DNA from 3 places in the Cupriavidus sp. HY129 genome. Region 1 is predicted to be linked to each of the others. Evidence: predicted binding sites of a transcription regulator. Region 1 holds the regulator's gene; each other region holds the start of a gene.
The links. The regulator HrcA, encoded in region 1, represses chaperone genes, less so after heat shock. The targets are predictions, from matches to a motif close to TTAGCACTCNNNNNNNNNGAGTGCTAA.

Region 2: the regulator HrcA is predicted to act here: its motif matches at 4,196-4,222, upstream of rpoH (RNA polymerase sigma factor RpoH).
Region 3: the regulator HrcA is predicted to act here: its motif matches at 1,695-1,721, upstream of groES (co-chaperone GroES).

What each region holds. Positions count from the first base shown of each region.
Region 1 covers NZ_CP083254.1:1,103,478-1,113,508, reverse strand. The annotation lists gene K6G35_RS05165 (DMT family transporter) at 1-124, opposite strand, end outside; gene K6G35_RS05160 (DUF1841 family protein) at 275-706, shown strand; gene K6G35_RS05155 (phospholipase A) at 863-2,164, shown strand; gene K6G35_RS05150 (thioredoxin family protein) at 2,153-2,557, opposite strand; gene grpE (nucleotide exchange factor GrpE) at 2,636-3,178, opposite strand; gene K6G35_RS05140 (hypothetical protein) at 3,463-3,618, shown strand; gene K6G35_RS05135 (RNA-binding S4 domain-containing protein) at 3,671-4,066, opposite strand; gene hemH (ferrochelatase) at 4,106-5,221, opposite strand; gene hrcA (heat-inducible transcriptional repressor HrcA) at 5,332-6,378, opposite strand; gene K6G35_RS05120 (NAD kinase) at 6,479-7,396, shown strand; gene recN (DNA repair protein RecN) at 7,495-9,264, shown strand; gene K6G35_RS05110 (hypothetical protein) at 9,301-9,726, shown strand; gene mprA (MprA protease, GlyGly-CTERM protein-sorting domain-containing form) at 9,826-10,031, shown strand, end outside.
Region 2 covers NZ_CP083254.1:285,319-295,349, forward strand. The annotation lists gene K6G35_RS01385 (SCO family protein) at 1-393, shown strand, start outside; gene K6G35_RS01390 (COX15/CtaA family protein) at 400-1,503, shown strand; gene cyoE (heme o synthase) at 1,512-2,438, shown strand; gene K6G35_RS01400 (SCO family protein) at 2,523-3,137, shown strand; gene rpoH (RNA polymerase sigma factor RpoH) at 3,191-4,126, opposite strand; gene K6G35_RS01410 (pirin family protein) at 4,457-5,332, shown strand; gene ybiB (DNA-binding protein YbiB) at 5,373-6,362, opposite strand; gene K6G35_RS01420 (ABC transporter ATP-binding protein) at 6,461-7,264, opposite strand; gene ntrB (nitrate ABC transporter permease) at 7,281-8,150, opposite strand; gene K6G35_RS01430 (CmpA/NrtA family ABC transporter substrate-binding protein) at 8,262-9,566, opposite strand; gene K6G35_RS01435 (ANTAR domain-containing response regulator) at 9,931-10,031, opposite strand, start outside.
Region 3 covers NZ_CP083254.1:648,884-658,914, reverse strand. The annotation lists gene groL (chaperonin GroEL) at 1-1,227, opposite strand, end outside; gene groES (co-chaperone GroES) at 1,312-1,602, opposite strand; gene K6G35_RS03030 (autotransporter outer membrane beta-barrel domain-containing protein) at 1,964-6,574, shown strand; partial or broken gene K6G35_RS03025 (sensor histidine kinase) at 6,650-8,107, opposite strand; gene K6G35_RS03020 (response regulator) at 8,398-9,105, opposite strand; gene K6G35_RS03015 (TetR/AcrR family transcriptional regulator) at 9,265-10,011, opposite strand.

The sequences.
Region 1 (10,031 bases):
CTGCATAGGCAAAGCGCGCGAAGATGGCCATGGCGCCGAAGGCGCTGGCGGAGAGCGCGATCAGCAACACGCCCGCGAGCTTGTCGCGGGCGTGGCCCATGGTGCCGGTGGCGGATGCAGTCATCGGTGGCGAATCTGAAAAATGGCAGTGGCTGAGGTTTGTTCGCGATAGTTTGTCAGCGTACTGAACGACGGCGAACAAACTTCCGCATTCTACTAATGCGCGGGGCGCCGTCGGCAGAGCCGCGACCGCTGCACTACAATAGCGGCCATCATGTTCAATCCCTCAAGAGAAGAAGTCCGCCGGTTCTTCTGCGAAGCCTGGCAGAAGCGCGTCGCGGGCAACGTCCTCACGCCGCTTGAAGCGATCGCGGTCGACTGGATCGACCAGCATCCCGAGTACCAGTCTCTGCTGACCGATACCGAAGCCGCGCTAGCGCGCGACTACACACCGGAAGGCGGCCAGACCAACCCGTTCCTGCACTTGGCGATGCATCTGTCGATCTCCGAACAGGTCTCGATCGACCAGCCGCCCGGCATCCGCGCCGCCTACGAGGCATTGAGCCGCCGGCTCGATTCGCCGCACGAGGCCCAGCACCAGATCATGGAAGCGCTCGGCCAGATGCTCTGGAACGCGCAGCGCAATGGCATGCCGCCGGACGGGCAGGCCTACGTGGACGATATCCGACGCCGGGCCGCCGGCTGATCCGCACCCACCCGGTTTGGCCACGCCCCGTGGCTAACCATTCGTCACATGCCGCACGCGCCACACATGGTACGCTTGCGGGCATCGCAACTCTTGTCGCGTCCACGTCACCGGAGTGCTGTCGATATCCCGCCGGTGCGGCGCTCATTGCTCCCGATGCCACGTTACGTGTCAGGCCGTGTTGCACTTCCACGCACGGCCTTCCGCCTGCTGTTGCCTACGCTGGCCTCGTCGGCCGTCCTGTTCCACGCCACGCCAGCCGATGCCGCGGTATCCGTGTTGCAGCCACCGCGTGTCGTTGATGCCACTCAGCCGCTCACCCTGACCCTGCTGATCACCGGGGATCGGGACACGCGCCGCTATGCCGTGCCCGACACCCTCGAGGTGTCAGCCTCGGGAGACCTTGTGGCGCCGGCACCCATCACGCTCAGGCGTATCGGCAAGGGGCCAACCATCCTGAATCTGCGGCAAGGCGAGCACCAGACCGTCAGCTTCCGTGGGGAATGGCCTGCGACATTGCGTGGAGTGGTCCGCCTGGACATCTCCGGGATCGACGCCGCGCCGGTCCTGATCACGCTGAACCAGGCGCCGGGCGCAAACCCGGCCACCGTTACTGCGCCAGTGGTCGCCGGCACACCGGCCGAACCCAAAGCGGCCGGCGCGCCTGTCAGCGTCGGCCAGGTCACCCCGGTCGTATCGGCCGAGAATGTCCCCGCATCCACTCCGGCGCCAGCCGATCTGCGTGATGCGCAACGGCTTTCCTTCAACGAGCCGATGTACATCATGTTCGGCGCGCACGACGGGGCCAACGCCAAGTTCCAGCTCAGCTTCAAATTCCGGATCTACGAGGGCAAGGACCCGGCGTCGAAGCGCTTCATCGACAACCTCTACTTCGCCTACACGCAGTTCTCGCTATGGGACCTGCACAGCGCCTCGAAGCCGTTCGAGGACACCAACTATCGCCCTAGCCTGTATTACTACCTGTCCGACACGGGCGTGAAGAACAGCGTGATCAGCCGGCTGTCGATCGCTTCGGGCTTCGAGCACGAGTCGAATGGCCGGGCCGGCGCCGATTCACGCAGCATCAACACGCTGTTCCTCAAGCCGACGATGTACTTTGGCGACCAGAACGACTGGCACTGGCGCGTGGCGCCCAAGGTCTATGCGTACCTGGAGAAAAGCGAGAATGAGGACATCGCGCACTATCGCGGCTACATGGACCTGAACCTGGCCTATGGGAAGCCCGATTCGTGGGAATTCGCCGCCACGCTGCGCAAGGGCACGCGGCAGATGTACGGCAGCGTCGACGCGCAGGCCTCGTACCCGCTCTCTCGCCTGATTCCGGGCACGGCTGGCTACCTGATGCTGGGCTACTTCTATGGCTATGGCGAAAGCCTGCTCAACTACAACCAGAAGACGCCCTGGCAGATCCGCCTGGGTTACGCGCTATCCCGCTAGCGGCTTGCCGCTGGCCTTGAGCCGCGCATTGCCCACGGCCGCCGAGAACTGCCCATGGCCGTGCCAGCCCGTGGCGCGGCCGAGCTTCTTACCCTTGTGGAAGAACATGAACACGGGGATACCATGCAGGCCGAAGCGCCGCCCCAGCTCGGGATGGGCATAGACATTGGCATGCAGCCAGTGCAGGTCGAGCGCGCGAATCGGTTCGGGATTGGCCAGGATCGCCTTCTTGGCCATCTCGCAGTTGAAGCAGTCCACACCCCAGAAGAACACGCAGACCAGATCGTCGCCAGCATTGGCGATCGCCGCGTCGATGTTCTCGCCATCGACTTCGGCCATATCGAGCGCCTCGAACGCGCGGTGATCGAGGTGCGGCTCGTTTCCTTCGGACATTTCGATCCCTCCTGAAACGACAACGCCCGGTGCCAATGGCCCGGGCGTTTCGTACTGCCGTATGCCGACGACTCGCGCTCAGCGCGGCGCCGAGACGGTCACCAGCGCCGGGCGCAGCACGCGGTCGGCAATCATGTAGCCGCGTTGCAGCACGTTGACCACGGTGTTCGGTTCCTGCTCGGACGGCACCATCGAGATGGCCTGGTGGCGATGCGGGTCGAACTTCTCGCCCACCGGGTTCACTTCGACAATGCGGCCACGTTCGAACGCGGCGGTCAGTTGGCGCGCGGTCAGTTCCACACCTTCGCGCAGCTTGCCGAGGTCACCGGTACCGTCGGCCAGCGCGGCCTGCAGGCTGTCCATCACGGGCACGAGGTTATCGGCAAAGCTCTCGATGGCGAACTTGTGAGCCTTGGCCACTTCGTCCTGCGAACGGCGGCGGATATTCTCGCCCTCCGCCGTGGCGCGCAGGAACATGTCGTAGTGTTCCTTGGCCTTGGCTTCCAGTTCGGCCACCTGTTGCGTCAGGCGGACCACCTCGTCGGCACCGGCTTCCGGCGTGCGGGCGGCGTCCTCGGCTGCCTGCGTATTGGGGGTTGGCGTCTGGTTCTGTTCTTCCATGTCGATTCGTATCAAAACAAAAGCACGGCCCGCTCTGGCGGCAGGCCATCGGGTGAGTCGGGTGTCAAACCGGCAAGTCTAGCTGCACTTGGTGTCAGTCCCCGATTTTTCAAGTGTGGAGGTTCAGAGACGCGGAAATACGTCGTTACAAAGCCTTGCTCGATGAAATCGAGCCGTCATTGCTTTGCTGCATCGCACACACTAAGATTCACTTAATAAAAAATGTCAAAAATAACGGGAGCAGAGAGGTGGATCATTTTGGTGCATCCTTCGGAAGGTTCGCCATGCACAAGCTGCCAGTCGTTGCCCTTTGCCTGATTGCCGCGCTCTCGGCCATGACGGTCTTCATCTGCCTGTCCGACACGGTTGCCCCGCGCGACACCGAGTATGGCAGCGGCAAGGCCGTATTCAAGCATTACCTCGTCCAGTACGTCCGCTAACCCGCTACATTACGGCCAGCCGGAGTGCCCCGCCCCCGGCTGGCTGCAACCGTCACCCCTTGAAGTCGTCGATTCTGCGCCGGTCGCGCTTCGTCGGTCGCCCGTGCATCTGCGCCGCCGGCTCGTGCTGGAAGCGCCGCCGTTCCGCGTCTGTCTGTCGCCCGGCCTGACTTTCCTCGGTCTCCGCATAGAGCGTCTGGGCGATCGGCGCCGGCCCGCGTGACGCGGCCACGCCCTTGACCACCACTTCCCAGCGCTGCTGATGCGCCTCCAGTATCACGGTGTCGCCCGGCTTGACCTCGCGCGAGTTCTTGCAGGGCTGCCCGTTGACACTCACGCGCCCCCGCTCCACCGCCTCGGCAGCCAGCGAGCGCGTCTTGAAGAAGCGCGCGCACCAGAGCCATTTGTCGATGCGCAGCCGCGCATCGGGTTCGAAATCGACTTGCATGATTACCGTCCGTTACTGCCCGTGACCGCCGTCACAGGCTCAGGCTCCCGCGCCGCGCGCCTGAGCGCGGGAGCGTCTTGCTTCCAGTTCGTGGGGATGTGGAACATTGAGCGGCCACCCCTGCAGATGCTGCAACGCAATATCCGCCAATCCGGCGATCCAGGCCTCGGCATCGTTGAGGCACGGGATGAAATGGAAATCCTGGCCGCCGGCCACGCGGAATTCCGACTGCCCCTCCATCGCGATCTCCTCGAGCGTCTCGATGCAGTCGGCGGGAAAGCCGGGACAGAACACGTCCACGCGCTGCGTCCCGACCTTGCCCAGTTCGGCCAGCGTCGGCGCTGTATAGGGCTGCAACCACTCCGCCTTGCCAAAACGAGACTGAAACGTCACCTGATACTGGCCGGGCTGCAAGCCCAGCGCCTCGCCGAGCAGACGACCGGTCTTCAGACACTCGCAGTGATAGGGATCACCGAGGTCCAGCAACCGGCGCGGAAGGCCGTGGAACGACAGGATCAGCTTGTCACCGCGCGCGAAATCCGGCTTGCCATGCTGGGCCCAATAGCCGCCCACCTGCTTGTGCAGCGCAGAGATATACGCCGGGTGATCGTGGAAATGCTTGATCAGCCGTAACTCGGGCTGGTTGCGCCACGCCGACAGGACACGAAATGCCTCGTCGAAGGCGGTGGCCGTGGTCGTGCCGGAGAACTGCGGATACAGCGGCAGCAACAGGATCTGTTCGGTACCCTGCCGGCGCAGCGCTTCCATGACCGATTCGATCGACGGATTGCCATAGCGCATCGCGCAGGCCACCGTTACGTCGTGACCTTGCTGCTGCATCAACAGTTGCAGCGCATGAGCCTGACGCTCTGTATACACAAGTAGCGGCGACCCGGTCATATGCGCCTCGCGCAGCCAGATCGACTCGTACTTCATGGCCGACGCCCGCGAGCGGAACGGCAGGATCAGCCCGTGCAGGATCGGCAGCCAGGCCAGGCGCGGGATCTCTACCACGCGCGGGTCGGACAGGAACGCCTTCAGGTAGCGCCCCACCGCCTTAGGCGTGGGCGCGTCCGGGGTGCCGAGGTTGATCAGCAGGATCGCGGTGCGCGGCGGCTGGCCGTGCTGGTGTGCCGGTTCAGGCGAAAACGTCATAGGGTTTCCGTTGGGACTGCCGGGGGCGCTGGCGAATCAGGGGCCGGCCGCAAGCCGTTGCAGGCGGCCGACTCAGGACAGACACGTCCACCGTGTCAATAGTTCGTGGCTCAGCTCTGGCTGAGCGCGCTGGACAGGAGCCGCGCGGTGATATCGACGATCGGGATCACCCGTTCGTAGGCCATCCGCGTGGGGCCGATCACGCCCAAGGTGCCAACGATCTGGCCATCCACCCCGTATGGCGCGGTGATCACGGCCATGTCCTCGATCGGCACAAGCTGGCTTTCGCCGCCGATGAAGATCTGCACGCCCTGCGCGTGACTCGACACATCGAGCAGCTGCAGCAGGCTCGTCTTGTGCTCGAACACGTCGAACAGGCGACGCAGCTTGTCCATGCTCGACGACAGGTCTTCCACTTCCAGCAGCTTGCGCTCGCCTGAGATGAACACCTGCTCGTTGTCCTCGGCCATCGCGCTGCTGCCCGCCTCGACCGCCGCCTGCATCAGCGCGGACATGTCGCGGCGCAGGTCCTGCAACTCCACGCGCAGGTGGTCGCGCACGGCGTCGAAACTCATGCCCGCATAGTGCGAGTTGAAGAAATTCGCCGCCTCGATGAGCTGGCCCGGCGTGTACGCCAGGTCGGTCTGGATGATCCGATTCTGCACATCCCCTTCCGGGCTGACGATGATCAGCAGGATGCGCTTGTCAGACAACCGCATGAATTCCACCTGCCGGAACGATTGCGCGCGCCGTGGCGTCATCACCACGCCGGCGAAATGAGAAAGATTCGAAAGCGTATGCGCCGCCGCCGTGATCATCCGCTGCGGCCCGAACTGCTGGCCACCCAGTTGACCCTGGATCTGGCCAGTCAGCTCAGCCAGTTCGGCACTGAACTCCGGCGCGCGCTCCAGCGGGCGCGCCGTCAGCATTGTGTCGACGAACAGCCGGTACCCGCGCGGCGTGGGGATTCGGCCAGCCGAGGTATGTGGGCTGGCGATGAAACCCATCTCCTCGAGGTCCGACATCACGTTGCGGATGGTGGCCGGCGAGAGATCAAGCCCCGAGAACTTCGACAGGGTGCGCGAGCCCACGGGCTGCCCCTCGACGATGTATCGCTCGATCAGGGTCTTGAGAAGCTTTTTTGAACGTTCGTCCATGATGCCCCGATTTTAATCAAACTTTGGCGGTTCAGGCGTCACCTGGAGCGGCGGCGGCCCAGTGCTGACAACGATCATGCCGGTATGGTCTAATCCCGGCATGTCTGCCCCCCACAAGACCGGCGCCGCGCGCCCCCCGTTCAAGACTGTAGCCCTGGTGGGCCGACACTCGACCGCTGGCATCGAAGGTCCGCTGGAAGAGCTCGCATCTTGCATCTCCCGTAACGGACAGGATGTGGTGTTCGAACGCGAAACCGCAATGGCTACCGGGCTGACAGGTTATCCGGTGCTGACCCCCGACGAGATCGGCCGCGAAGCCGATGTGGCGGTGGTGCTGGGCGGCGACGGCACGCTGCTCGGGCTGGCCCGCCAGCTGGCCGGGCACGATGTGCCCGTGATCGGCGTCAACCACGGCCGACTGGGCTTCATGACCGACATCCCGCTCGATGCCATCTCCACGGCACTGCCAGAGATGCTGTCCGGCCGGTACGAGGCCGAAACCCGGATGCTGCTGGAGTCGCGCGTGATCCGCGACGACTCGGTGATTTTCTCCGCGCTGGCGTTCAACGATGTGGTGGTGAACCGCTCGGGGATCTCCGGCATGGTCGAACTGGCGGTCTCGGTCGACGGCTATTTCATGTACAACCAGCGTTCGGACGGCCTGATCGTCTCCACGCCGACCGGCTCCACCGCCTACGCGCTGGCAGCGGGGGGCCCGATCCTGCACCCGACGCTGTCCGGTCTGGTGCTGGTGCCGATCGCGCCGCACGCGCTGTCGAACCGGCCCATCGTGCTGCCGTACGACGCCGAGGTCACGATCGAAGTGGCCAGCGCGCGCGATGTCAGCGTCAACTTCGACATGCAGGCGCTGGCCTCGCTGCTGCCCGGCGACCGCATCGTGGTACGCCGTTCGGCCAAGACCATCAACCTGCTGCACCCGGTGGGGTATAACTACTACGCCACACTGCGCAAGAAGCTGCACTGGCACGAGTATCCGACTGAAGACAACCGGCTCTGATCCACAGGCACCTCAACGTTCCGCCGTTATCCTCGTTACCCGCCCTTACCGCCCTTACCGCCCTTACCGCCCTTACCCGCCACCGCTCACCGCCCACGATGCTGCGCAGCCTATCGATCCGCGACTTCGTCATCGTCGACACGCTCGACCTCGACTTCTCCGCCGGCTTTACCGTCTTCACGGGTGAAACCGGCGCGGGCAAGTCGATCCTCATCGACGCGCTCGCCCTGGTGTTGGGCGAGCGGGCCGACGCAGGCGTGGTCCGCGAAGGCGCGGCACGTGCCAGCATCAGTGCCACCTTCCACACCCACCCAGCGCTGGATGCGTGGCTGGCCGAGCGCGAACTGTCGAGCGACATGGAAGACGACGACGGCGGCACCGTGCTGCTGCGCCGGACTGTCGACGCCAGCGGCCGCAGCAAGGCCTTCATCAATGGCGCCGCGGCAACGCTGGCGCAGTTGCGCGAGGTGGGCGACCAGCTCGTCGATATCCACGGCCAGCACGCGCACCAGTTGCTGCTGCGCCCGGATGCCCAACGCCAGTTGTTCGACGCCCACGCAGGCCTGACCGAACAATCCGCCGCCGTGGCCGAGGCCTGGCGTGTGTGGCGCGCCTGCGTCAAGCAACGCGAGGCGGTGGAGCACCAGTCGCGCGAGATGCAGCTCGAACGGGAGCGGCTCGAATGGCAGGTCGGCGAACTGGACAAGCTCGCGCCGCAGCCAGGTGAATGGGAAGAGATCCAGGGCGAATACAACCGCCTGTCGCACGCGGCGGGCCTGATCGACGGCGGCCGCGCCGCGCTCGACGCACTATCCGAATCGGACGGCGCAGTGACCTCCGTGCTCAACGGCGTGGTGCACCGACTCCAGCAACTGGCCGATGTCGACGCGGGCCTGCGCGACGTGCTGGCCGCGCTCGAGCCGGCGCTGGTGCAGGTCGAGGAAGCCGCGCACTCCCTGAACCGCTATGTCGACCGGCTCGAACTCGATCCGGAACGGCTGCAGGCCGTGGAAGAGCGCATGCAGGCGCTGCACGCCACCGCCCGCAAGTATCGTCTGCCGCCCGAACAGCTATCCGACGAGTTGCTGGCCCGCCGCCAGCAACTTGACGACCTCCAGGCCGCCCAGGACATCAACAAGGTGCTGGCGCGCGAAGCCGCGTCGCGCGCTGCCTACCTGACCCTCGCCCAGCATCTGTCGGGGGCGCGCAAGGTGGCAGCCGAAGCCTTGTCCGCCGCCGTTACCAATGCGATGCAGGGCCTGTCGATGGCCGGCGGCACGTTCGCCGTGGCATTGCATCCGCTAGAGGAAGGCCAGAGCCACGGGCTCGAGCAGATCGAGTTCCTGGTCGCGGGCCACGCCGGCGTGAGCCCCAGGCCGCTCGCCCGCGTGGCATCGGGTGGCGAACTGGCGCGGATCAGCCTGGCGATTTCGGTCATCACAAGCGAGGCGGCGCCCACGCCAACGCTGATCTTCGACGAAGTGGACACGGGTATCGGCGGCGCGGTAGCCGAGGTGGTCGGACGCCGCCTGCAGGAGCTCGGACGCTCGCGACAGGTACTCTGCGTCACGCACCTGCCACAGGTGGCGGCGCAGGCCGGGACCCACCTGCTGGTCAGCAAGGAAACCAGCAAGGATGACAAAAAGGCCGGAGGCGACAATGGCGGCCCGGTGACGCGATCACGCATCCGGACACTTGATACAGATGGTCGCGTCCAGGAAACCGCGCGTATGCTTGGGGGTACCACGGTCACTGCCACGACCATGCAACATGCCGAGGAAATGCTGGCGCAAGGCACCCAGGCGGCCCAGGCGGCCAACTCGCCGCGCGAAAGCAGTGGCAAGCGCCCGCGCCGCGCGGCCGGCTGATTCCGGCACGCCGAACCACACAGGAGTTTCAAACCGATGACCCATGGCAAGTCGCCATCGCTCCACCGCCGCGTCGTCGCGGCCACCTTTGCCGCGCTGGCTGTGACGGCAGTGTCGGGCTGCGCCTCGGAATCGAAGTCATTTGCGCCGCCGCGCGGCAGCATTACGGATGACCGTGCGATCGGGGACATCCTCGTCAAGTTCACGCCGCCGGATGTGACAACCTCGGAAGACGCCGGCAAGCTGCTGGCAGCGATCGAGGGGCCGGTGCGCTATGTGGTCAAACGCCCGATGTCAGGAGGGGTCTGGCTGGTCACCGCGATCACGAAATCCCCCGACATCACCGCCGACCAGGCAGTCGCCACGCTGCAGGCCGCGCCGCGCGTGGAATCGGCAACGCCCGACCGCATGTTGAAGCCGCACCGCTCCATGCCGGGTGGCCGCGACATGCCCCAGCAATAAGTATCAGCATCGCCTAATCTGAGAGCCGAGTACCTCAGCAGTTCGCATCGCCGGTTGCCTCGACAAGCTCTAGCCGACAAAGCCCCTTAAGGAGCGATGATGCCGTACAGGTTGCTGAAGTCCTGGCTCACGTCCGCCGCGCCAGCCGCGCTGGTTGTCATCGGCGCAGCCCTCGCCCACGCTCCTGCCGCCCATGCCGATACCGGCACGGCAGCGCGTACCGCCCCGGTCTACACCGGCAACTACATCGTGCGATGGCGCGACGGCAGCCAGACCGTCGATACCCCCACGGACACCACCCGGAT
Region 2 (10,031 bases), 820 kb from region 1:
TCCATGCGCGGCAAGTGGCTGATGGTGATGACCGACCCGTCCGCCTGCGACGAGATATGCGCGAAGAAACTGTTCACGGTGCGCCAGATCCGCGTCGGACAGGGCGAGGACCGCGAGCGGATCGTGCCTGTCTGGCTGATCCAGGACCGGGGCGATGTGGACGACCGGCTCGCCGCCGCCTACAACGAACCTTATGCGGGCGTGCGTTTCCTGCGCATGGACCGGGCCACGATTGCCCAATGGCTGCCGGCCGAGGACGGCGCGCGCGCGGAGGATGCAATTTATCTGGTCGATCCGCTCGGCAACCTGATGATGCGCTGGCCGAAGGACCCCGACCCCAAGAAGATCAGCAGCGACCTGAAGAAGCTGCTGAAGTATTCCCGTATTGGCTGAATTCCCATGCTGCTTCAGTTGGCCATCATTGGCATCCTGATTGCGCTGCTGCCCCTGTCCTACGTGATGGTGCGCGGCAATCGCGACAAATATCGCAAGCTCGTCTGGATCACGGCGTTCCTGACGCTGGACCTGATCATGTTCGGCAGCTTCACCCGGCTGACCGACTCTGGCCTCGGCTGCCCCGACTGGCCCGGCTGCTACGGCCACTCGAACCCGCATGCGGCGATGGAGCCGATTCGCGCGGCGCAAACGGCGCTCCCGAGCGGCCCGGTCACGCTGATGAAAGCGTGGATCGAGATGATCCATCGCTATTTCGCCATGGCGGTCGGTGTGCTGATCATCTCGCTGATGGTGCTGGCATGGGTCAAGCGCCGCGAACTGAAGCAGTCGCCGTGGTTCGCCACCGGCGTGTTCCTGCTGGTCTGCCTGCAGGGCGCGTTCGGTATGTGGACCGTGACGATGAAGCTGCAACCGATCATCGTCGTCACCCATCTGCTGCTGGCGATGGCGCTGCTGGCGTCGCTGATCCTGCTCGGGTCGCGTAACGAACCGCCGCATGTCGTGGCGCCACAGGCGGCTTCGCTGCGCTGGGCCGGCCTGCTGGCCCTGGTGCTGCTGGTCGTTCAGATCTTCCTGGGCGGCTGGGTCAGCACCAACTACGCGGTGCTGGCCTGTACCGATTTTCCGCTCTGCAACGGCCAACTCGTGCCAGAGATGGACTTCCGCCATGGCTTCACGCTGTGGCGCCAGCTCGGCATGACGGCCGACGGCGACTACATTCCGCACGCGGCGCTGGTGGCTATCCACTGGGTCCACCGTGGCTTCGCCTTCGTCGTGCTCGGTTTCCTGCTCTGGTTCGCGCTGCGCGCGCGCCGGATGGAAGGGCTGGCGCGGCATGCGCGGTGGTTGCTGGTCGTGCTGGCGCTGCAGTTGTGCACCGGCATGTCGAACATCGTTTTCGACTGGCCGCTGGTCGCGGCGGTGGCCCATAACGGCGGAGCAGCCCTGCTGCTGATGTTGTTGCTCCGTCTCAACTACAATATCGGCCTCGCCACTCGCTCCGCCGGCGCCGCCACGCAACCCTCGATTGCCGCGCGCGCCACATGAAGGACAAGATGCCCCCCGTGGTAACTGCTACCCACTCCCAATCCTCCGTGGGCCGATTACGCCATCTGGCCCGCCAATACGCCGCGCTGACGAAGCCGCGGGTGACCCAACTCGCCGTGTTCTGCGCCATCATCGGCATGTTCCTGGCCACCCCGGGCATGGTGCCGTGGTCGGTGCTGATCGGTGGCGCGGCTGGTATCTGGCTGCTGGCCGGCGCGGCTTTCGCCATCAACTGCCTGGTGGAACAGAAGATCGACGCGCTGATGCGCCGCACCGCGTGGCGCCCGTCGGCCACAGGCGAGATCACCACCACCCAGACGCTGATCTTCTCGGCCGTGCTGGGCGGTGCCGGCATGTGGCTGCTGCACGTCTTCGCCAACGACCTGACAATGTGGCTCACCTTCGCCACGTTCCTTGGCTACGCCGTCGTCTACACGATCCTGCTGAAGCCGGCGACGCCGCAGAACATCGTGATCGGTGGCCTGTCGGGCGCCATGCCCCCGGCGCTAGGATGGTCCGCGGTATCGGGAACGGTGCCTGCCGAGGCCTGGTTCCTGGTGCTGATCATCTTCACCTGGACGCCGCCGCACTTCTGGGCGCTGGCTCTGTACCGCCGCGCCGACTACGCCAAGTCCGGCCTGCCGATGCTGCCGATCACGCACGGCGAGCGCTACACGCTGCTGCATATCCTGCTGTACACGCTGATCATGATCGCGGCCACGCTGCTGCCGTTCGTGTACGGCATGAGCGGCTACATCTACCTTGCGGCGGCGCTGGCGCTGGGCCTGGTGTTCCTGGGCTATGCCTGGAAGCTGTACCGCAACTACTCGGATGGCCTCGCGCAGCGCACCTTCCGTTATTCGATCCTGTACCTGTCGCTGCTGTTCGCGGCGCTGCTAGTGGATCACTACTTCAAGTTCGTGCCGCAGGTCTGACAACCTGCGGCATCTTGCCGCGCCCGGAAGTCATCGCCGGCCCAATCGGCGATACTTTCGGGCAACTCCTCCCGATTCTTGCGCATGTCGACCTCTTCCCAAGGCCTTTGGGCCGCATTCCGCCGCTTTTGTCTGCTCGCGCTCTGCACGGCCCTGCTGGCCGCCTGTGGGCAACCAAAGCCGTCCTTCCGCAACGTCGATATCTCGGGCGCCACCGAGTTCGGCAAGGACTTCGCGCTGCTGGACCCCACCGGCAAGACCCGCACGCTGGCCGATTTCAAGGGCAAGGTGGTGCTGATGTTCTTCGGCTACACCCATTGCCCGGACGTGTGCCCGACCACGATGGTGGAGCTCAAGCAGGTGATGGAGCAGATGGGGCCCGATGCGGACAAGGTGCAGGTGTTGTTCGTCACCGTCGATCCGGAACGCGATACGGCGGCGCTGATGGCCCAGTATGTGCCGGCCTTCGACTCGCGCTTCCTGGGCCTGCGCCCGGCCGACGAGGCCGCGCTCAAGAAGGTGACCAAGGACTTCAAGGTCTACTACGCCAAGGTGCCGGGTTCGTCGCCGGACAACTACACGATGGATCACTCGGCCGGCAGCTACGTGTTTGACCAGAACGGCCAGTTGCGGCTGTTCATTCGCCACGGCCAGGGGCCGGAGCCGATCGCGCATGACCTCAAGCAGCTGATGTCGTAAATAAGAAAAGGCCGGTCGAATGACCGGCCTTTTTCAATGCGGGGAGCGTGGTCTCAGGCGAATGCCGCCAGCGCACCCTTCATCTTCTTCATTGCCGCCGATTCGATCTGGCGAATCCGCTCGGCGGATACACCGAACTCGTCGGCCAGTTCGTGCAGCGTGGCGCCGCCCGACCCATCGTCGTTGACGTCGAGCCAGCGGGCCTCGATGATGCGGCGGCTGCGCGGGTCCAGCTTCGTCAGCGCCTCTTCCAGGCCTTCGACCTGCAGACGGTCGTGGCGCTTGGCTTCCAGCACCTGCGTCGGCTCGTTGTGGTTATCCGCAAGGTAGGCGATCGGCGCGAACTCTTCCTCGCCGTCCTCGATTTGGCCTTCCAGCGCCATATCGCCGCCCGACATGCGGGTTTCCATCTCCATCACTTCCTCGGGCTTGACGTTGAGCTCGCGCGCAACGGCTTCGATCTGCTCGGGCGTGAAGGTATGCGAGCCCTGCTTGTGGCTGCGCAGGTTGAAGAACAGCTTGCGCTGGGCCTTGGTGGTGGCCACCTTGACCATGCGCCAGTTCTTCAACACGTATTCGTGGATCTCGGCCTTGATCCAGTGCATCGCGTACGACACCAGGCGCACGCCCTGTTCGGGGTCGAAGCGCTTGACGGCCTTCATCAGCCCGATGTTGCCTTCCTGGATCAGGTCGGCGTGAGGCAAGCCGTATCCCAGGTACTGCCGGGCAATGGAGACCACCAGACGCAGGTGCGACATCACCATGCGGCGGGCGGCATCGACTGAGTCGTTGTCGCGCAGGTCGCGAGCCAGGCTGAGCTCTTCCTCGGGGGTGAGCATCGGGATGCGGTGGACAGCCTGGATGTAGCTGTCCAGATTGCCCAGTGTGCCGGGGAAGGTCAGTGCGAAGGCATTCGCGGCGGCATTCTGGGGCGCCGTGGGCAGACGGTGGGTAACTTGGGTTTGATCGGCAGACAGGACTGCGTTCACTATGACTCCTTTCGCATCCGGCGGTGGGTTGCCGGTGTGTCCCGAAGGGACACCGCATTGCAACGCATATTAGCACTCGAACCGGACGAGTGCTAAGTTAGAAGGTCTATAGGGTTGATAGTTCCAGGCAATCGGAAAAATCTTCTGGATAGCCTGGTGTCGCCTTATAGTGGCCCAGCCCAAGCCTGACAAGGCCTGGCGGGCAGCGCTCTCGGAGCACTGTTGTTAGAGGGGGCAGCCCCGATTCGGTTTCGCAGCGATTTCGGGATGGTGTATTGCAGGATTCGCTACACTGAAGTCGTTTTTCAGACGCATCCCCAGGAGCCCCACATGTCTGCTATCGAACACTTGCTGAAGCCTCATGTGCGAGACATCGGCGAGTTCACCGTCCGCCGATTGCTGCCCGCCGCTACGACGCAAGCGGTCGGGCCATTCATCTTCTTTGATCACATGGGGCCGGTGGAGATGGAGCCCGGCGCGGGCATGGATGTGCGCCCACATCCTCATATCGGACTGGCGACAGTCACGTATCTGTTCGAAGGCGAGATCATGCATCGCGACAGCCTCGGCAGCGAGCAGGTGATTCGGCCCGGCGACGTGAACTGGATGACTGCCGGGCGTGGCATCACGCACTCGGAGCGCTCGCCGGACGGCGCGCGCTCGGCCGGACCGCACCTGCACGGCATCCAGACCTGGGTAGCCCTGCCTAAGGCGCATGAGAATGATCCGCCTTCGTTCCACCACCATCCGGGCGCTACGCTGCCCAAGCTCGAACTGCCCGGCGTGCGGATGACCGTTATCGCGGGCGATGCCTTCGGCGCCGAGTCGCCGGTCAAGGTCTACAGCCGCACGCTCTATGTGGCGATCGAGATGGATGCCGGCGCAAGCCTTGTGATCCCCGCCGAACACGTCCAGCGTGGCATTTATCCGGTCGATGGCAATCTGGAGGTCGATGGCGAGACGCTGCCGGCCGAGCATCTGGTGGTGCTGGTACCAGGCGAGCCCGTGACGATCAAGGCGACGATGCCCTCGCGCGTGATGCTGCTTGGCGGCGATCCGACGGACGGACGGCGTTTCATCTACTGGAATTTCGTGGCAAGCAGCAAGGAAGCGATCGAAGAGGCCGCCCAGCGCTGGCAGGACGACCAGTTCCCGCACGTCCCGGGCGAGACGGAGCGCATTCCGCTGCCGCCGCGCCGGCCCTGATCGCGCTGGCGGGCCATCCTGCATCCTGTAGCGGGAGGTGTTACAGCGGGCTGGCCCAGGTCACCCGCGTGGCCTGCGTCAGGCACGCCTTGATCGCCGCCACCTGGGTGGCAACCGGCGCGGGCACCGGTTCCGCGCCATCCAGCACCTTGCGAATCCACGCGGCCGTCTCGGCGATGTCCGTGCCCTGCGGCAGTTCGGGCACATCCGCGATCGAACCGCCGACTGGATCGACCATCGTGCGCTGATGGCCGTCGTGCAGCCAGTCGATACGGCCGCTGCGGCGCGCGTCGGCCACGACTTCCCCCTCGGTACCCCGGGCCAGCATCACGTTGGCGGGTTCGTGCGAGAAATACTCGGTCAGCGTTTCCCGATACTCGGGGTGGGTGTAGCTGTAGAGCCGCAAAGCCTCGGCAGGGGAGTGTCCGCCCACCGGTTGCAGCATCTTGACGACCGTGTGCGCCGAATTGCGCAGGCCGATGATCGCGCGCTTGTCGAGCAGTTGCGACAGCGCGGGCGACAGCACGTCGATCGGCAGCGCGGCCAGCGGATTCGATGCCGCGCCAAGCTGCGTCTCCGCGGACTGCGCGGTGGCGCATAGCGGCACGCCCAGTGCCTCGAACAGCGCCATGCTGGTGACGCGGCCCGGAAATTCGCGAATGCCGTGGACCAGCGTCGGCACGCCATCGCGCGCCAGCAGCATCGCCAGCAGCGGCACCAGGTTCGGTTGCTTGCGTGCGCCGTTGTAGCTTGGAATCACCACCACGGGTTTGTCGGCCGGCGCGGCCAGCGGCGCGCAGTGATCGTGCGCGGCGTCCAGCATGCCGGCCAGTTCGTGTGGTGCTTCGCCCTTGATGCGATAGGCCAGCAACACGGCGCCCAACTCTAGATCGGACACACGACCGGCGAGCATGGCATCGAACAGTGCCTGGGCGTCTTCACGCGGCAGCGCGCGGGCGCCATTGACGCCTCGTCCGATTTCCTTGATGTACTTGGCCGCCGGAAATGGCGCGCGGGATGCAGAGGTCATGATGCAGCGGGGATCGTGGGGTTGGGGTTCATGATAGCGGAGGCTCGCCGCTTCTCCCAATGCCGTGAGTCAATCATGATCCCCGCGCCGGGTACGCATCAGGCGGCTTCCTCCAACGCCGGATTGCGCTGCTTGCGATACAGGAAGTCGAGCACGGCGGTGCGGCACGCGTGGAAGGTCTTGTCGTCGGCCAGCGTCACACGGTCGCGCGGGCGCGGGATGTCGACGCGCAGGATCTCGCCGATGGTCGCCGCCGGCCCGTTGGTCATCATGACGATACGATCCGCCAGCAGCACGGCCTCGTCCACGTCGTGCGTGACCATGACCACGGTGCTCCTGGTGCGCGCAACGATCTTCAGCAACGCGTCCTGCAGATGGGCACGCGTGAGCGCGTCGAGCGCGCCGAATGGCTCGTCCATCAGCAGCACCTTCGGCTGCATCGCCAGCGCCCGGGCGATGCCCACTCGCTGCTTCATGCCCCCCGAGATCTCGTGCGGATATTTGCTTTCTGCGTGGGTCAGGCCCACCAGGGCCAGCGTGTCGTGCGTGCGCGCCTTGAGTTGCGCCGGTGTCTCGCTTCGGCCGAACACGCGCTCCACACCCAGATGGACGTTCTCGAAGCACGTCATCCAGGGCAGCAGCGAGTGGTTCTGGAACACCACGGCCCGCTCCGGGCCGGGGCCGGCGATCTCGCGTCCCGCGCAGATCAGCGCGCCGGTCGTCGGCGCGGTCAGCCCGGCGATCAGGTTCAGCAGCGTGGACTTGCCGCAGCCCGAATGCCCGATCAGTGTCACGAACTCGCCTTCCGCGATCGACAGGTCGATATCGCGCAGCGCCACGAACGGCCCCTTGCGCGTCTTGAAGGTCTGCCCGACATTTTCGATGCTGACGAACTTTTCCATGGTGGTCGTCTCCGGATCAGGTGTTGCCGTAGCTGAAGCGGCGGGCGAGGGCCAGCAGCAGGTGCTCGAGCACCAGGCCCACCACGCCGATGATGAAGATCGCGATCACGATGTGCTCGACCTTGAGGTTGTTCCACTCGTCCCAGAGCCAGAAGCCGATGCCGGTGCCGCCCGTGAGCATTTCCGCGGCGACGATCACGAGCCACGCTGTGCCGATCGACAGCCGCACGCCGGTCAGCATGTACGGCAGTACGGCAGGAAACAGCACGTGCCGGAAGATCTTCCACTCGGACAGGTCGAGCACGCGTGCCACGTTCAGGTAGTCCTGCGGCACGCGGGTCACGCCCACGGCGGTATTGATGACCATGGGCCAGATCGAGCAGATGAAGATTGCCCAGATCGCGGCGGGATTGGCGGCCTTGAACAGCAGCAGGCCGATCGGCAGCCAGGCCAGCGGGGATACCGGACGCAGCAGGCTGATGACGGGCGACGCCATCGCGTTCAGGAACGCGAAGCGCCCCAACAGGAAGCCGGCTGGAATGCCGACGACCGCGGCCAGGCCAAAGCCCGCCGCCACGCGCGCCAGCGACGCCAGCACGTTCCAGCCGATGCCCTGGTCGTTCGGCCCATTGCGATAGAACGGATCGGCGAACAGCGGCACCGCGGCGTTCCACGTGGCGCCAGGTGTCGGGATCGACGGGATCAGCGTGGCGATGCCGTGCCACACCAGCACCAACAACGCGAAGCCGATCAGTGGCGGCACGCACTTGAGTACGAACGCGGCAAACGCGTCGCGGCGCGCGGCGCGTTGCTCCAGTGCGGCGATCTCCTGCGCGCGGCGGCGCGACTGTTCCTTGGCGTCCGGATCGGCGGCCTCCGGATTCATGGGCGTGGCGCCTTCCGGCGATGACTGGGCGAGAGCATTCACGGCAAGCTCCTGTTCGTGTGGATGGGGGCTGGATGGGGCAGGACCGACCGGGCCGGTCCGTGCGGCGCGTCAGGCCTTGATCTTGAATCCGTCGGCGTAGGCCTTCGGGTCCTTGGTGGCATCCCACGTCACGCCGTCGATCAGCCTGGCGGTGCGGAAGTCGCTCTTCGGTAACGGCACCTGCGCGGCGGCAGCGGCCTGTTTGTAGATGTCGATGCGATTTACCTGCTTGGCCACGGCCAGATAGTCCGGATGCTCTTTCAGCAGCCCCCAGCGCTTGTGCTGGGTCAGGAACCACATGCCGTCCGAAAGGAACGGATAGTTCGCCAGGCCGTCCTGGTAGAACTTCATCGAATCGGGGTCGTCCCAGGTCTTGCCCAGACCGTTGCTGTAGCGGCCCAGCATCCGGTCCAGGATGATGTCCATATCCGTGTTCACGTAGGACTTGGCGGCGATTGTCTCGGCGGTCTTGCGGCGGTTGGATGCGGAAGCGTCGATGAACTTCGATGCATCCAGCACGGCGGCCACCATCGCGCGCGCCGTGTTCGGGTACTTCTGCACGAACTCGGCCGTGGTGCCCAGCGTCTTCTCCGGGTGGTCCTTCCAGATCGCCTGCGTGGTTTCGGCGGTGAAGCCAATCTTGTCGGCGATCGCGCGCGCGCCCCAAGGCTCACCGACGCAAAAGCCATCCATGTTGCCCACGCGCATGTTGGCCACCATCTGCGGCGGCGGCACTGTGATGGCCTTGGCATCCCGCATCGGATCGATACCGTTGGCGGCCAGCCAGTAGTAGAGCCACATCGCATGGGTGCCGGTCGGGAAGGTCTGCGCGAACACGTAATCGCGCTTTTCCCTGGACATCAGCGCCTTCAGGCTCGCGCCATCCTTGACGCCCTTTTCCGCCAGTTTCGAGGACAGCGTGATGGCCTGGCCGTTGTGGTTCAGGTTCATCAGCACGGCCATGTCTTTCTTCGGCCCGCCGATGCCGAGCTGCACGCCGTAGATCAGGCCGTACAGCACGTGCGCGGCGTCCAGCTCGCCATTGACCAGCTTGTCGCGCACGCCAGCCCACGAAGCCTCCTTGCTCGGCGTGATCTTGATGCCGTACTTCTTGTCCAGGCCCAGCGTCGACGCCATCACCACCGACGCGCAATCGGTCAGCGGAATGAAGCCGATCCTGACCTCGGGCTTTTCCGGCGCATCGGAGCCGGCGGCCCACGCGCCGCTGCGCACCAGCGGATCGACCAGCGTCATCACGCTGGCGCCGGCGATGGTGGCCAGCGCGCGGCGGCGACCATGGCAGGCGGGGGCGGCATCCGCGGCAGCGGTGTCGTTGGCGCGCTGGGGCTTCAGGACTTTGAGGCGAGAGGGCATGCGATACGCTCCAGAAAGAGAAAAGGCGTCCCGATCCCCGGCCCGGACACCTGGCCAGGAAGGCCAGCGTTCGGGGCGGGGTTCAGGACGCCGTTGTCCGATGCCTCGCGGTCGACGTTGATCGCGGGCACACATGTTGTGAGGTGCTTCCGGGTGATGCGCGGCCGTCGTTGGCCGTGTCTTGGGTAACGCAAGCGCTATGCCAGCGCTTTTTGGGGTGCCGGAAGGGAAATGGCGGGGCCGGTGGTGCCCGTTTCACTGTCGGGATGCGCCGCCGGGGAATGGCGCCGCGCCAGTCTTGTGCAACGCACCAACGACGTGCCGTGCAACGCTTCCGTGTGCCGCGCCCGCAAGCGCCGAGCGATCAGGCCATCACATCGATCACGCGCTGTGCGGCATCCACGAGCCGGATACCGCGCTCCATAGCCATCGAGCGCAGTCGCTTGAAGGCTTCGTCCTCGCTGA
Region 3 (10,031 bases), 450 kb from region 1:
TTCTTCCACGGCAGCACGGGTAGCGTGCAGTGCATCTTCCACGCGTGCCTTCTTTTCCTTCATTTCGACTTCGGTGGCTGCGCCAACCTTGATCACGGCAACACCGCCGGCCAGCTTGGCCACGCGCTCTTGCAGCTTCTCACGGTCGTAGTCCGAGGTCGCCTCTTCGATCTGGGCGCGGATTTGCTTCACGCGGCCTTCGATCGCCGATGCGTCGCCGGCGCCGTCGATGATGATGGTGTTTTCCTTGCCGATCTCGATGCGCTTGGCCTGGCCCAGGTCCTGCAGCGAGGCCTTTTCCAGCGTCAGACCGATTTCCTCGGCGATCACGGTACCGCCGGTCAGGATGGCGATGTCTTCCAGCATGGCCTTGCGGCGGTCGCCGAAGCCCGGAGCCTTCACGGCGGCGGTCTTCAGGATGCCACGGATGTTGTTCACCACCAGCGTGGCCAGGGCTTCGCCTTCCACGTCTTCAGCGATGATCAGCAGCGGGCGGCCAGCCTTGGCCACTTGCTCCAGCACCGGCAGCAGGTCACGGATGTTCGAGACCTTCTTGTCGAACAGCAGAACGAACGGGCTGTCCAGCTGAACAACCTGCTTTTCCGGGTTGTTGATGAAGTACGGCGACAGGTAGCCACGGTCGAACTGCATACCTTCCACGACTTCCAGCTCGTCGGCCAGCGACTTGCCGTCTTCGACGGTGATCACGCCTTCCTTGCCAACCTTGTCCATGGCTTCGGCAATGCGCTCGCCGATCGAGGCGTCGCTGTTGGCCGAGATCGCGCCAACCTGGGCGATTTCCTTGCTGGTGGTCGTCGGCTTGCTCAGCTTCTTCAGCTCTTCGACGGCGGCGCCAACGGCCTTGTCGATGCCGCGCTTCAGGTCCATCGGGTTCATGCCGGCGGCAACGAACTTCATGCCTTCGCGCACGATCGACTGGGCCAGCACGGTTGCGGTGGTGGTACCGTCACCGGCGTTGTCGCTGGTCTTGGAAGCCACTTCCTTGACCATCTGCGCGCCCATGTTCTGCAGCTTGTCCTTCAGTTCGATTTCCTTGGCCACGGACACGCCGTCCTTGGTCACGGTCGGGCCGCCGAAGCTGCGCTCCAGCACCACGTTGCGGCCCTTCGGGCCCAGGGTCACCTTCACTGCGTTGGCGAGGATGTTCACGCCTTCGACCATCTTGGCACGGGCGGCGTCGCCGAACACTACGTCTTTTGCTGCCATGTTCTGAATCTCCGAATCTGGATGGATGCGTCCCGCTGGATTGTCAGGGGGACGATCGGGAATTGGGTGGCTTGTGGGCGTCGATTACTTGTTGACGACAGCCATGATGTCTTCTTCGCGCATGACCAGCAGTTCCTGGCCATCCACCTTCACGCCCTGGCCGGCGTACTTGCCGAACAGCACGCGGTCACCCACCTTGACGTCGAGGGCGATGTTGTTGCCCTTGTCATCCTTCTTGCCAGGGCCAATCGCCAGCACTTCGCCTTGATCGGGCTTCTCGGCAGCATTGTCGGGAATCACGATGCCGGATGCGGTCTTGGTTTCATTGTCCAGACGCTTCACGATCACGCGGTCGTGCAGAGGACGCAGGTTCATACGGACTCCTAGATACAAAAGTGAGTGTTAAATCACAAAATGGTCGTCTGATAGCGACGACCATCGGGTTTCGGGTACCGCGGGGGCGACTGTTAGCACTCTCCCCCAGCGAGTGCTAATTATAGGGACGGGGTATTTCGTTTTCAAGACGCGGGCTGAATGGGGGTTTTCCCGTACAGATCACAAGAATGCGCCGAGGGAAACAGTCCCAGCCGATGAATACGCTCCATAGATCACACAAAAATCTGGTCCTCCCACCCCGAATTCCCTAGTTCTTGGGATTCCCTGTAGTTGTTGCAATTTGTAACTTCGAGGCTTTGCCGCCCTCTGGGGCATTCGCAGCCACCGGGGAGGCCGCACCTTGAACCACATCTATCGACTTGTCTGGAATCGCACGCTGTGCGCATTGAAGGTGGCGCCGGAAACGGCCGGAAGCCAGGGCTCGGGAGGCACGGGCACCGCAACCATCGCCCCAACGGCTTCCCGGCGGCGTGCCGGCTGGAGCGTCGGCTTGCCGGCACTGTCGGCGCTTTCCGCGGGCCTGCTCCCCGCCATTGTGATGGCTGCCACACCGATTGCCGGAACGCTGCCAACCGGCTCGGTCTGGATCAGCGGGAGCGGGACTGTCAACTCGACAGGGACCACCACGACGGTCAATCAATATTCGTCATCGGGCACGATCAACTGGTCCTCTTTCGATGTCGCTTCGAACAGTACGGTCAATTTCACGCCGAATACGGGTGCGAGCGCCGTCACCCTCAACAACATTTCTGGCACTACGGCCAGCCAGATCTACGGAACCGTGTCGGCAGCCGGGCAGACGATCCTTGCCAATGCAAACGGCCTGGTTTTCGGTGGCACGACATCAGCCGGCGGACTTCTCGCCACCTCGCTCGGTGTTTCCGCCCCTGCCACGACGGGAGGCAGCTACAGCCTTGATGCAGCGGCCATGCGCGGCACCGTAGCGTTTGCTGGCGGTGCAACGTTCATTGGCAACTCCGCGGCACTCGTCGGCGCCGGCGTGTCGAACAATGGCGTGCTGACGGCCAATGGCGGGCGAATCAGCCTGGTGGCCGCGGACCACGCAACGATGACGTTCGACGACAAGGGTCTGATGAATGTTGCCATTGCCGGCGCACTGAGCACCGCGCAGGGCGGCACCGCGGTCGTCAATACCGGAACCCTCCAGGCAACCGGCGGCACGATCATCATGGCGGCAGCAGCCCAGCCGGGGTTGTACGGCACGCTAGTCAACAACAGCGGCGTCATCATCGCGAATGGTGGAAACGTCAGCCTCAGCGCAATAGGGGGCGCCGTAGTCAACAACGGCAGCATCGACGTCTCGCAGGGTGGCCAGTCCCAAGCTGGGCAGGTTCAGATCACGTCAGACGCCGCCGTGAGCCTGGGGGGCAACATCGACGCGTCGGGCACGACGACGGGCGGCTCGATTGCCATCTCGGGTGGTAGTGTCCAGCTCGGTGGCACGCTGACCGCCGGGACAGGCCAGATCAGCCTGCAATCGTTGGGGGACGTCCTCCAGACCTGGGGCAGCCTGACAGCGGGAACCCTGACAGGCAGCGCCGTCGGCAGCATGAAGCTCGACCAGAGCAGCAACAGCATCGCCGCGCTCGGGCCGATCAGCACGGGCAGCGACTTCGCGTTGACCACGACCCGTTCGCTTGGACAATCCGGCCCGTTGTCGATCGGTGGCGATACCACGATCAACGCGGGCACGAACGCCATTACGCTGACCAACGCCAGCAATTCGTTCGGTGGCGCGGTAAACCTGACCGGTGGCACCACGCAGATCACCAGTGGCGCGGGACTGAACTTGGGCACCGTCAACGCCGGCACATTGACCGCCACAAGCTCGGGTGCGTTGGTCTTCGGCACCACCGCCGTGAACGGTAGCCTGTCGGCAACGAGCAACCGCGGATTCATCATGCAAAACGGTACGCTCACCATTGCGGGCAACAGCACCTTCAATGCCGGCACGGGCGCTATCTCGCTAACCAACATCGGCAACTGGTTTGGTGGCACCGTGAACCTGACCGGTGGCGCCACGATAATCAGCAGCGCCTCGGCCCTGACCTTCGGTAACGTCAATACGGATACATTGCTTGCCACGAGCCTGGGTCCAATGAACCTTGGCACCGGCACGGTGCGTGGCTACCTGTCGGCATCCACCAACGACAATGCCATCACCCAAAGCGGAGCGCTCAGCGTTGCCGGTAGCACCACCATCAGCGCCGGCACTGGCGCCATCACGTTGACCGACGCGAGCAACAGCTTTCAGGGCCCGATCGCTGCAACGGGGTCCAGCGTGGCATTGCGCGCGGCTGGCGATCTGCGCGTCTCGGCGCTAAACAACAGCACGAACGGCGCGGTCAGCCTGACCGCTGGCGGGGCGTTGACGCTACCGGTATCGGCAATCAACACCGGCACGAGCAATCTGCAACTCGCGGCCAACGGCGGCACGTTGCTAGCCAATGCCGCGTTGAGCGGCAGCAATATCACGATCTCTGCCCGCGACAGCATCGCGCTGTACGGGCCAGTGACGGCCAGCGGACAACTCGCGCTCAGTACAAGCACCGGCCAGTGGATCTTCGCGCTGGGGGACGTGCAGGCCGCCACCACGCAAATCGGCAGCGGCACACTGCGCATCGGCAACGGCACCACCACCGGCAGCATTGGCGGCAACGTGGTCAACAGCGGCACACTGATGTTCAACCGGACCGACAGCATCGGCTATGCCGACGTCATCAGTGGCACCGGGAATCTCGTCCAGCAAGGCACCGGCACCTTGACCCTGACTGGCGTCAACACCTATACCGGCGCGACACAGGTCGCCGGCGGCACGCTTGCCCTGTCCGGCGCGGGCAGCATCGCAAACTCCAGCGGTGTGCAAGTCGATGCGGCAGGCATCCTCGACATCTCCGGCATCACCGCCGCACAGGCCAGCTTCCGAAGCCTGAGTGGCGCTGGCCAGATCAAGCTGGGCACCAGAACGCTGGCAACGGGCGGTGACAACAGCAGCGGCACCTTATCGGGCGCCATCTCGGGCACGGGCGGCTTGCTCAAGACCGGCAGCGGCACGCTGACGCTTGGCGGCGACAACAGCTTCAGTGGCGGCACCGCGCTCAAGCAAGGACGCATCGACCTTGGCAGCAACGGCGCGCTGGGGACCGGCACACTCTCGATGGATGACGGCACCACGCTCGGCATTGCCACCGATGGGCTGCGCATCGCCAATGCGATCCGCCTGACGGGCAGCAACGATCCTGTGATCGACACTGGCGCCTTCAATGCCACGCTCGCCGGGGCCATCAGTGGTTCGGGCTTTCTCACCAAGAACGGCAGTGGCGCCTTGACGCTTGCCGGCGCCAACGACTACGCCGGGGCCACCAACGTTGCGGCCGGCACGCTGCGGGCGGGAGCGGCCAACACCTTCAGCGCGGCATCCGTTCACACGGTGGCCAGCGGCGCCACGCTGGATCTCGCCGGTTTCAGCCAGAGCGTCGCGGGACTGAACAACGGGGGCGTGGTCTCGCTGATGGGCACGACACCCGGCGCGACCTTGACGGTGACGGGCCCCTACACGGGCAACAACGGCACGCTGCGCATGGGCACTGCGCTCGGCGACAGCACCGGCGTGAGTGACCGGCTGATCCTCAGCGGCCCCGCCGCCATCGCCAGCGGTCAGACCACGCTGCAGATCTCCAACCTGAATGGGCTTGGCGCGCTGACCGCGGGCAACGGCATCGAGGTGATCAGCGCCGTCAATGGCGCCAGCACCACGGCGCAGACCAGCAAGAGCGCGTTCGTGCTCGCAGGTGGCCATGTAGATGCCGGCGCCTACCAGTACCGCCTGTACGCTGCCGACGCCAAGGGATCGGGCGAGAACTGGTATCTGCGCTCCAATGGCGAGACCACCGAAACCACCCCGACCACCGAACCTGCGGACCCGCCCGTCACGACCTACCGTGCCGAAGCCGCGTTGTACGCGGCGCTGCCGAGTCAACTGCGCCAGAGCAACCTTGCCATGATCGGCAACCTGCACCAGCGCGTGGGCGATGACGACCCGAGGTCCGCCACATCGGGCACCCTATCCGGCACCCCATCGGGCACCCCTGCCGGTCGCGATCGCCGGGCATGGGCCCGCGTGCTGACCACCGATGTCGACGTCAGCCAGGACGGCACGGTGGCGCCCAAGAGCAAGGGCCGGTTGACCGGCTTCCAGGCCGGCACGGATTTGCTGGCCACGCAGGACTGGCGCGCTGGCCTCTACGTCGGCCAGCTGGATGGCAACGTAAGCGTCAATGGCTTCATCGGCGGCATCGACAATGCTGGCGCCGGCCGCAACGATCTGCACAACCAGTATCTGGGCTTCTACGGCACATATGCCGGGAACAGCGGCATCTACGCCGACGCGGTGCTGCAGTTGGGCCGTCACCGCTACACGGTGACGCCAGCGTCCAGCTCCGGGGTCGAGACCAAGGGAGACAGCCTGCTGGCATCTCTGGAACTGGGACGCGCCTTTCCACTTGGCGGCAGCGCCTGGAGCATCGAACCCCAGTTGCAGGTGATTCACCAACGCATTCACCTCGACAACGCGCAGATCCCCGGAGCAATGGTCCAGACCGACGTGAACAGCAGCTGGCTCGCGCGCGTCGGCGCGCGGGTGAAGGGTGAAATGGAGGCAGGCTCCGCCGCGTTGCGGCCATATGGCCGCGTCAACCTCTACATGGCATCGAACGGTAGCGACGTCGCCCGCTTCACAAACCCGGCCGCCACCACCGACATCGTGGCAGCGACCGGCGGCACGAGCATCGAGGTGGCCGCGGGCCTAACCGCGGCCCTGAACCGGCGCTTCAGCCTGTACGGCGAGGTCGGCAGGATCTGGGCCGCCGGCGGCAATGCCAAGGTCAGAAACTCGATCCTTGGCTCCGCCGGGTTGCAGGTCAAGTGGTAGGCCAGTGCCACCAGCATCGAGCGGGATATGAACGGCCAGCACGGTCCCCTCTCCCGTTGATCGCACGCTGAACGTGCCGCCAAGGCGCTCGGTACGCGCCCGCATGCTGCGCATGCCCGCACCGGCGTACCGCCCGGCGGCGGCCGGATCGAAGCCAACGCCGTTATCGCTGACCAACAGCTCCAGCCCGCGCGTGCCGACGCGTACCGCGACGTCCGCGCGGCTGGCCTTGCTGTGCTTCATCACGTTGGTCAGTGCTTCCTGCAAGGTCCGCATGACATCGAGAATCCGCGAATTCGGCAGATGGCATTGCTCAAGGCCATCGAGCTGCCAATGACACGCGATGTCATGGCTCTCCAGCAACCGGCTAAGGCGGTGGCGCAGCGGCACGATCTGCCCCGCCAGCGCCGGCTCGCCGAACTGCTGGCTGGCGGTCGTATCGACGATGATGCGCAGGTCATCGCGCAACGCCCGGAGCATCGACAGCACCTGCCCGGGCGGGATGTCATGCGGGCTGCGCTCCAGCGTGGCGATGCCGCTGACGAGTGTGCCGCCGAGCCCGTCGTGCAGGTCGTGCGCCAGATTGAGCCTCTCGTTGAGCCGCGCGTTGGCAACCTCGTACTCGCGTTGGCGCCCCAGGTTGACGACGAGTTCGGCCTTGGCTTCGGAAACCTTGCCGTGCAACTCGTCGTTGAACCGTTCGATCCGACGCAGGTTGGCCACGAAGCGCCATGCCAGCACCAGCGCCATAGCGATCATCTGGACCTGCGAAGTCAGCGCCGCGTAGTAGGCGTTGTCCGTCAGGATGCCGAGAAAGGACAGCAGGTCGTGCACCGCCGCGACGAGGAAGATGGCGATGCAAACCGACAGGATGCGATGATCGGTGCGGCCATGACGCCAGGCGAAGCCCAGGAACACAATGCACGTCGCGAAGAAGACGCACGCTGCCCACAGCGTGAGCACATTGCGCACCGTGGACAGGGATTCGGTCGGCGCCCAGATCACCGCCGCCGCTCCCACCGCGGCAAGCAGCCAGAGTCCGCCTTCGACACGCGGCAGACGCCGCTCGCAGAATCGCGCCATGGATAACATGTACGCGACGCTGTAGACCAGCAGCGCGACGGTGTTCGCACGCTCCCAGGCGTCGGTACTCGCGAACGGCCAGGTGGTAGTCGCCACCTGGTTCAGCGCCACGCACCACCAGGCCAGCGACATCAGGCTGAACCATCCGTAAGCCGCTTCCTGCCGACGCATCACCCAGAGCGAAAAGAAGAGGCAGCCAAGCGCGACGGTGACGGCAAGGCTGATCAGTTGCAGATCGTGCCGCAGCCAGTACGCGCGATCGTATGCGGGCCGCAGGTGTTCAGGGGCGGCGATCGATACGGGCCCGAGGCCAGGCTGGTAGGCCGACAACCCCGAGACGCGAACCAGCAGCGTGTTGGCGCCCTCTCGCAGCAGCGCGGCAGGCAGCAACTGGTAGCGCGGGGTATTCCAGGCACGCGTGAGCGGTTCGACCAGGCTCGTGTCGCGCATCAACAGGCTGCCATTGAGATAGACCGCGCCGGCCATGTTCAGGTAGTCGAGCAGCAGCGCCACGGGCTGGCGCGGGTCAGAGCCCTGCCAGCTCAGGCGATACCAGACCACACCGTCGAAGCCGGGCCAGCGCGTGGACCAGATGTCCGGCAACGACACGGGCACCCAGCCCGTGGCGGGCGGGCCATCGTCCTGCCAGGTCGACTGTGCGGCTTCGATTCGGGTAAAGGTGACGGCCTCCGATTGCGCCCGGGCGCTGGCTGCGCCGGCAAGCAGCACGACGCCGCAGATCAGCGCAATAAGCCAGAGGCACGCGCCTCGAAGACGGCCTGGGTGCGGGAGTGAACTGCCAGTTTCTTGTATGTGTTTCTGATATGGCATTCGACCGTCAACTTTGATAAGGACAGCACCTCCGCAATTTCCCGATTGGTCAGACCCTTGCTTACCAGCGAGAGGATTTCTATTTCTCGCGCGCTCAGTGGCGACGCACCGACCATTGGCTCGGCCTGGACTTCCGCGCCGCCAGCCAGCGGCGCCATCTTGCCAGCCAGATCGAGAATGCGCCTGGCCACGAAGGGGTCGATCGGCGCACCACCCCGCAGCGCGCTGCGAATCGACAGGATGATCTCGACGTCGTCGCGCTCCTTGAGCAGGTAGCCGGTGGCACCGGCCTGCAGCGCGCTTACGATGACCCGTTCCGTATTCCACGTGGAGATTACCAAAATTGGCAAGGCCGGGTCTTGCTCGTGCATCACCCGAATGAGGTCGATACCGTTGCCGTCGGGCAACCCCACGTCAACCAGCGCCATGGCGAACGGCTGCGTGGCCAGCAACGTGTTGGCAGCCTCGAGGCTGCCGGCAAACCATATGGCGTCGTCGCTATAACCCAGTGCGGCCAGGATCGTGCGTAGCCTGGACTGCATCGGCGGCTCGTCTTCAACGACCAGCAGGGGCGCTGGCAATACCGATTCAGCCGTGTCGGGCAAGGGTTGGATCATGGGGTGACAGTGGTGGGGGCGCGGCCTGAGTGTAGCCGTACTACCGCCGGGCTTGGCGAACGCCCGGACGATTCCGGACGAGGTCATGCCAGCCTGCCAGAAACGGGCCGTATGTGGCATCCCCGATTACAGGTAGCCGGGGATACCGGCGATGCGGCGTCAAGAGGCTTCGGAACCCTCGGCGGGGCCTTCAGCGGAGCCCGCCGCCCCGCCCGCCGCCTGCACCCGCGCCAGCGCCGCGCTGACCTCGCCATAGAACTGCCCCAGCGCGGCGGCATGCAGGTTCTGCGGCTGCAGCGCGGGCCACAGCAGGGCGATCATGTCTTGCGTGGTGCGGTCAATGTCGACCGGGCGGCCGCTCACGATGGCATCCCAGAGAATGTGCTCCATCGGGCCCAGGATGGCCGAACGCATCAGCCGCAACGGCATGTCGGCCCGGATCTCCCCACCCGCCTGCGCGGCAGCCAGCAGCGCCATCAGCGGCGCCGTGTAGCGCCGTTGCAACGGCACGAACACCTCGTCGAGCCCCTGCCCCTTGGCGCGCCCTTCCGACAGCACCAGCGCGCACAGGCCGGTGCCATGGATCAGGAACAGCCGCAGGTGCGTGCCGATAAAGAACTCCAGTTGCGCCCGGGCGGTGCCCTCGCGCGGCATGCCGCCCTCCATCGCCGCGATGATCTCGTCGTACCAGTCCTGGATCACGCGGACACACAGGTCCCGCTTGCTGTGGAAGTACGTGAAGATCGTGCCCTCGGAAATCCCCAGGCGCTGCGCGATCTCGGTCGTGGTCGCCCGCTCGTAGCCAAGCGCCGAGAACACTTCGCGGCCCACGCGCAGGATGTCGCGAATACGCTGCTCCGCCTTGGCGCCTGCCGGGATACGACGCTGATTCACGATCTGCTGCATTTGCGGTCCCTGTTGCGTAA